Simiduia agarivorans SA1 = DSM 21679: one gene and its partner. The protein of the gene in region 1 interacts with the protein of each later gene in a pairwise test. Links are inferred from orthologs where the notes say so. Each region holds a gene or a part of one and is shown on either strand. Other genes may lie near its edges. The genes, in order: typA and rlmKL.

What was found.
Region 2: the proteins of typA (region 1) and rlmKL interact in binary tests that used the Escherichia coli proteins (3 or more experiments, as listed by UniProt). The link is inferred for Simiduia agarivorans SA1 = DSM 21679 from one-to-one orthologs.

Annotation. Positions count from the first base shown.
Region 1 is NC_018868.3:3,126,727-3,130,025, reverse strand. Bases 85-3,064 are described here. They hold typA (translational GTPase TypA), read right to left. Parts: upstream 2,489-3,064; coding sequence 680-2,488; downstream 85-679. Other genes in these bases: M5M_RS14115 (hypothetical protein), read left to right, coding at 2,628-3,064; M5M_RS14125 (RsmB/NOP family class I SAM-dependent RNA methyltransferase), read right to left, coding at 85-490. Also shown: more of M5M_RS14125, read right to left, coding at 1-84; more of M5M_RS14115, read left to right, coding at 3,065-3,299. UniProt on the Escherichia coli protein: A 50S ribosomal subunit assembly protein with GTPase and nucleotide-independent chaperone activity, required for 50S subunit assembly at low temperatures, may also play a role in translation.
Region 2 is NC_018868.3:228,313-231,543, reverse strand. What follows is about bases 35-2,946. They hold rlmKL (bifunctional 23S rRNA (guanine(2069)-N(7))-methyltransferase RlmK/23S rRNA (guanine(2445)-N(2))-methyltransferase RlmL), read right to left. Parts: upstream 2,619-2,946; coding sequence 450-2,618; downstream 35-449. Other genes in these bases: M5M_RS01070 (pyridoxal phosphate-dependent aminotransferase), read left to right, coding at 35-477. Also shown: more of M5M_RS01070, read left to right, coding at 1-34; rmf (ribosome modulation factor), read left to right, coding at 3,096-3,231. UniProt on the Escherichia coli protein: Specifically methylates the guanine in position 2445 (m2G2445) and the guanine in position 2069 (m7G2069) of 23S rRNA. Methylation occurs before assembly of 23S rRNA into 50S subunits.

The DNA of each region.
Region 1 (3,299 bases):
GCAACGCCTGGGCGGCCGCAAATGCATTTAATTGCGCCTTAGACCAACCACTGAGTTCGGCGCGCTTGCTTATTGCGGCCATCCAACCCGGTCGCAAACCATGCCACAGAGCAAACAATGACGGATTGCTTTCCGTGCCTGCGCGAAAGGATTGCGCCAGTTGGATTTTCTTCGCCAACTCAGGTGCGGCTTGCGCGGGCTCTGGGTTTAACCGGAGATCCAGCCATTGCTCAATTTGCGACGCTGACAAACGCGTCACCTGCTCGGGCGTCCACTTGGCGTCCCACGCCAGCCAGTCGATATTGGCGTGCCCGGCTTCAAACTGATGGGCCAGCGCGCATATCAGTTGTTGATACGCCACCGCCTTCTGCAGGCGCGTGACTAACGCGGCATGCGCGCCCGGTGCCGGCACCAATTTGGCGAGATTGGCACTCAGCCAGCGGTCCAGATGGGTGCCCGCGGGCTGGGCCTGCCACGCCTGCCAGATCAAAGCCCAGGGTCCTGCAGCCGAAAAACCGGCGGAGGTTTTGCTCGACCCACGCGCGGGCGTTTTTTTTGACGCAGGGAATTTTCCACGCGGACTTTTGCTACCGGATTTCACAAGGACACCTTTTGATTTATCAACTGACTGCCAAACAAAAAGACCGGCAACTGCCGGTCTTTTTCATCACACGGGCGATTACTTTTTCGCGCGCTTGCGCTCGTTTTCAGTGAGCAGCTTTTTACGCAGGCGGATGCTTTGCGGCGTCACTTCCACCAGCTCGTCGTCTTCGATGAATTCCAGCGCCTGCTCCAAGGTGTGGCGCACGGGCGGTGACAAGGTCAGCGCGTCATCGGTACCGGAGGCGCGTACGTTGGTGAGCTGCTTGGCCTTGGTGGGGTTTACCACCAGGTCGTTGCCTCGGCTGTGCAGACCGACGATCTGGCCTTCGTAAATTTCTTCACCGGCGCCCAGGAACAAGCGGCCGCGATCCTGCAGCGGGTGCAGACCGTAGGCCAGGGTTTTGCCCTTCACCATAGACACCAGCACGCCGTTGATGCGCTTGGCCACTTCGCCCTGCTTGACCGGACCGTAATGATCAAAGATCGACGTCATGATGCCGGAACCGGACGTCAGCGTCAGGAACTGACCGCGGAAGCCGATCAGGCCGCGCGAAGGCACGATGAATTCCAGTTTGACACGGCCCTGACCGTCGGGCTCCATGTTGGTCATTTCGGCTTTGCGCAGACCCAGTTCTTCCATGATAGAACCCTGGTGCTGTTCTTCCACGTCGATCACCACCTGCTCGAACGGCTCCTGAATCACGCCGTCGATTTCTTTCTGGATCACTTCGGGGCGCGACACACCCAGCTCAAAGCCTTCGCGACGCATGTTTTCAATCAATACGGAAAGGTGCAGCTCACCGCGGCCAGAGACAATGAACTTGTCCGGGCTGTCGCCCTGCTGAACGCGCAGCGCCACGTTGTGGATCAGCTCCTGATCCAGACGGTCTTTGATATTGCGCGAGGTCACGAACTTGCCTTCTTTACCAGCGAAGGGCGAATCGTTCACCTGGAAGGTCATGCTCACGGTGGGCTCATCCACCATCAACGGCGGCAGCGCTTCCACATTTTGCGGGTCGCACAGGGTGTCGGAAATGTTCAGGCCTTCGATACCGGTGACACACACAATGTCGCCCGCAAAAGCTTCGGTTTCTTCCACGCGCTCAAGGCCCAGGTAACCCATCACCTGCAGGATTTTGCCCTTGCGGGTTTTGCCTTCGTCATCAACGATCACCACCTGCTGGTTGGGCTTGACCGAACCACGCTTGATGCGGCCCACACCGATAACACCCACGTAGGAGTTGTAATCGAGCGCAGAAATCTGCATCTGGAACGGGCCATCGCGGTCTACCGCCGGCGGCTGCACCTTGTCCACGATCATCTGGAACAGGGGCGTCATGTCTTCAGCCATGTCATCCAGATCCAGACCGGCGATGCCGTTCAGGGCCGAGGCGTATACCACGGGGAAGTCCAGCTGCTCGTCGGTGCCGCCCAGGCGGTCGAACAGGTCAAACACCTGATCCATCACCCAGTCTGGACGCGCGCCGGGGCGATCCACCTTGTTGATCACTACAATGGGATTCAGGCCTTTTTCAAACGCCTTGGAGGTTACAAAACGGGTTTGCGGCATGGGGCCGTCCACCGCGTCCACCAGCAGACACACGCAATCCACCATCGACAGCACGCGCTCAACCTCACCGCCGAAGTCGGCGTGTCCGGGGGTATCCACAATGTTGATGTGGTAGCCGTTCCACTCGATAGCCGTATTTTTGGCGAGAATGGTAATACCGCGCTCACGCTCCTGATCATTAGAATCCATGATCCGCTCGGTACCCACGTTCTTGCGATCAAGGGTGCCGGACTGGCTTAACAACTTGTCTACCAGGGTGGTTTTGCCATGGTCAACGTGGGCGATAATGGCAATATTGCGTAAATTCTCGATCACAAGGGGTATCTCTGAGTGAATAGGGTGGAAACAAAGGGCGCGCATTATACCGGTGTCGGTGCTCAATAAACAGTCAAATGCGCGAAGACTTGGTAGACCGCCTAAACTAAAGTGTGAACACAGCAAGGAATACCCGGTTTTGAAGCAGCTGTTACTCGCCCTGTTACTGATTCCCAGCGCCTTCGCGAGCCAGGCGCAGGACCGGCTGCACTACTATTTTGTGGACTTCCCACCGTTTCATTTCCAGAATGCGGGCGACCCCAGTCCCAGGGGACTGACCCTGGACCTGCTGCGCCTGGCAGCGCTGGATGCCGGCGAGCGGCTGTCGATTCAAAAGGTGCCACTGAATCGTTTCATTCAGTTGACACAGGCAGGCAAAGTGGAGGTTGCGCTGGTAAGCCAGGAATACCGACAGGCGTTTGCCAGCCAATACCTCTGCTCAGCAACGGATCTGACCCGTATCCACCCCACCGTGTTCGTGAATGGTGACAGATATCCTGACCTGACAAGCGTGCAAGCACTTACCAACCACACCGTTCATGCGCCCAGATCGGTCAGATTTGTCATGTCCCGGCTACTGCCAGAGGGTACAGACCTCGACACAAGCTACGCCATCCACCTGGTCACCCGCGGCTTTAACGCCGGCCGCATCGGACTGCTGGCGGACTTCCGGGAGCGCATGACCTTGAATCTGGCGCAGGAGACCCCGGCCTTTCCGGTGCGCACCCTGGCGCTCAAGCCCATCGGCATCGCGCTGTGTGTCAACAACACCCTGCCCGACGCCTATGCGCGGCAGCGCGCCCTGGAAAAG
Region 2 (3,231 bases), 2.9 Mb from region 1 along the record:
TTGCTGCACAATCCGGAAGCGCTGATGGCCTTTGCCGCATTTTTGGGCGATGACAGTTTCGCCACCCGCGCCAGCCTCTGGCCCATGGCCGAGCAAAAAATTGCGCTCTACCGCGAGAACCGCGACCTGTTGCTGTCGACGCTGAAACAGCGCCTGGGCGACCACCCGGATTTGTTTCAATGGACAGAGCCCGGCGCCGGCTTTTTTTCCGTGTTTACGCTCAATCACCCGAGCTTGCACTGTGATACCGCCTTTACCGAGCGACTGGTGGCAGACTATGGCGTGGTCACCATTCCCACCTTCAGTTTTTATCCGGACGATGCCCGTGCACGCAACCCGATGGCTGGACTGAACCAATTGCGCCTGTCCTTCTGCTTCAGCGAAGGCGAAGGCGCGGCGCGCAGGCAGCAATTGCTGGATGCCAGCAATGCCTTTGCCAGCGCCCTGCGTCAGGAGTGCCGGATCGACCAGCAGTGATGGATTTTGCTGTTGCGTGAAAAATCGGGGTCGAGTGTCTCGCGGGTAATATCTTCCACCCGATAGCGAGTCTCGATCTCCGGTGCCAGGGTGAAGCTGCGCAGGTTATTGGAAAAATACAGCACGCCTTTTGGCGCCAGCAAGCGCATGGCATCATCAATCAGCTGAACCTGATCGCGCTGGATATCAAGTACGCCCTCCATGCGTTTGGAATTGGAAAAACTCGGGGGGTCGAGCATGATGATGTCGTACTCGCCTTTGGCCGTTGCCAACCACTGCAAACAGTCCGCCTGCTCAAGGCGATTCTGCTGTTCACCCAGGCCATTTTCGGCAAAATTCTTGCGGGCCCAATCCAGGTAGGTGCGCGACATGTCCACCGAGTGAGTAAAACGCGCGCCGCCTACCGCCGCATGCACAGAAGCCGTTGCGGTATAACAAAACAGATTCAGGAAGCGTTTACCGCGCGACTCGTTGGCAATGCGCAGCCGCAACGGGCGATGATCCAGGAACAAGCCGGCATCCAGGTATTGCCACAGATCCACCAATAGCCGGACCTGCCCTTCACGCACTGGCACCAGCGGGTGGACCGCGCGCACCTGCTGTTTCTCATACTGTTGTTTGCCGGCGGTACGGCGACGGGTTTTGTAACTGATGTGATCCTGGCTGATGCCAAGCACGCCCGGCAGCGCATCGCGCACCTCTTCCATCCGGCGCCGTGCTGCGGTCTCGTCCACTTTTGCCGGAGGTTGATACTCCTGCACATGGGCATAGCCTTCGTACACATCCACCGCCACGGCATATTCGGGCATATCTGCATCATACAGGCGATAGCAGTGAATATTTTCCCGCTTGATCCATTTGGCCAACTGCTTCTGGTTTTTCTTTAACCGGTTAGCAAACATTTCCGCGCCGGCCGACAAAACCACTGGGCGCAATTCGATTGGCGCATCGGGCTTGCGTTCGGGTTGAGCCTGCTGTTCGCGAATATCAAATAAGAGCAATTCAGACGGCAACTTGCCGTTAAAGAACTTGTACTTCTTGTGCGCCTTCAGTTTCATTTCATGGCACAGATCGGGATTGCCGGTAAACACCGCCAACGACCAACCCGGAAATGCCGAACGCATGCGATCGCCCAGGTAGGCATACAGATAGCGCAACGCATCGGCATCGCCCAGGCGCTCGCCGTAGGGCGGATTGGTGATCACCAGGCCCGCCTCGAGTTGCTTGTGGGTGGGCAGGGTGAAATCCTTCAGTTCTTTACGGCTCAGGCGTACCCAATGGTCCAGCTTGGCCGCCAGCACATTAGCCTCTGCGCTTCGGATCACGTGAATATCGGCATCATAGCCGCGGATTTCCGGCAGCGTTCTGGCAAGACCGGCTCGTTTGCGCTCGATCGCCTCTTCCCGAATCGTCAACCAGACATCATTGCGGTGCTGCAACCAGCGCTCAAAACCAAAACGCGCGCGCAACAGACCCGGCGCAATATCGGCTGCCATCATCGCCGCTTCAACCAGCAGCGTGCCGGAACCGCACATGGGGTCGAGTAACGCGCCGCCCCGGGCAGCGATGGCGGGCCAGTCGGCACGCAGCAAAAGTGCCGCGGCCAGGTTTTCCTTCAGTGGCGCCGCCCCTTGTTTCTGCCGATAGCCCCGCCGGTGCAGGCTGTCGCCGGATAAATCCAGCGAGACCGCCGCCTTACCGCGACTGAGCCGTACGTTGATACGCAGATCGGGATTATCGCGCGCAACCGATGGACGTTCGCCGGTCGCATTGCGGATTACGTCAACGATAGCGTCCTTGGTCTTTAACGCGCCGAATTGGCTGTTGCGTACCGCCGCGTTAGTCCCCACGAAATCCACCACAAAACTGCTGCTGGGCGAAAGATGCTCGTGCCAGGCAATGGCACTGACGCCCTCATACAAATCCTCGGCGTCCTGTAAATCAAAATTGGCCAATGGCAACAAAATTTTATTTGCCAGACGGGACCAGAGGCAGGCCCGATAGCCGAGCTCCAAGCCACCGGTAAAGTACACTCCTGCCACTGTTTCTCGCACAGGGCTGGCCCCAAGGCCGGTCAATTCCTCTAACAGGAGTGATTCCAGGCCTTTTGGACAAGCGGCAAAAAATTCATAAGAAACCATGTTTTAACTTCCTGAGCCTCTAAGCTCCGAGTTTATGCTCACATGCCATAAAAGGCGCTAAGCATAGACCATTAAATTCATTCACAAGCCGACGGCAATTTGGTGTACTGAACCCCGCGCCGTCAAAAGGCGCCATTGTAACGGGTTAACGCCCGCTATGCCTGCGTAAAGCAGACTTGGTGGCCGGTCATGACGGACACCCCCTCTGGCGAAGCAGCCCCCGCGTTCGCGGTCGTGGTTGCTGTCGCCAGAGTTAATCAAGGTAAGCCTGCCCGACGGTCACTCGCACCCAGGGCTATGGTCGGGGACAGCAGCATTAGCAACAAGGATACTGACAGACGACTTCTCATTGCCCGCACCAATGACCGGTGCGTGCCTATTCACACAACACTCGCTTAAGGCCGTCCCGGAGGACACAGGCTCTCTGTGCGTCTGCGCACACCAGAACTCCAACTTTCCACAAGCACAGGTGTTTATATGAAGAGACAAAAACGTAGCCAGATCGAACATGCCTTCAACAGAGGCTATAGCGCTGCTATCAAAGGCCGCTCACGCGACGGTTGCCCCCATCTCACCGGCGAGGCACGACAGGAATGGATGAGCGGGTGGCGCG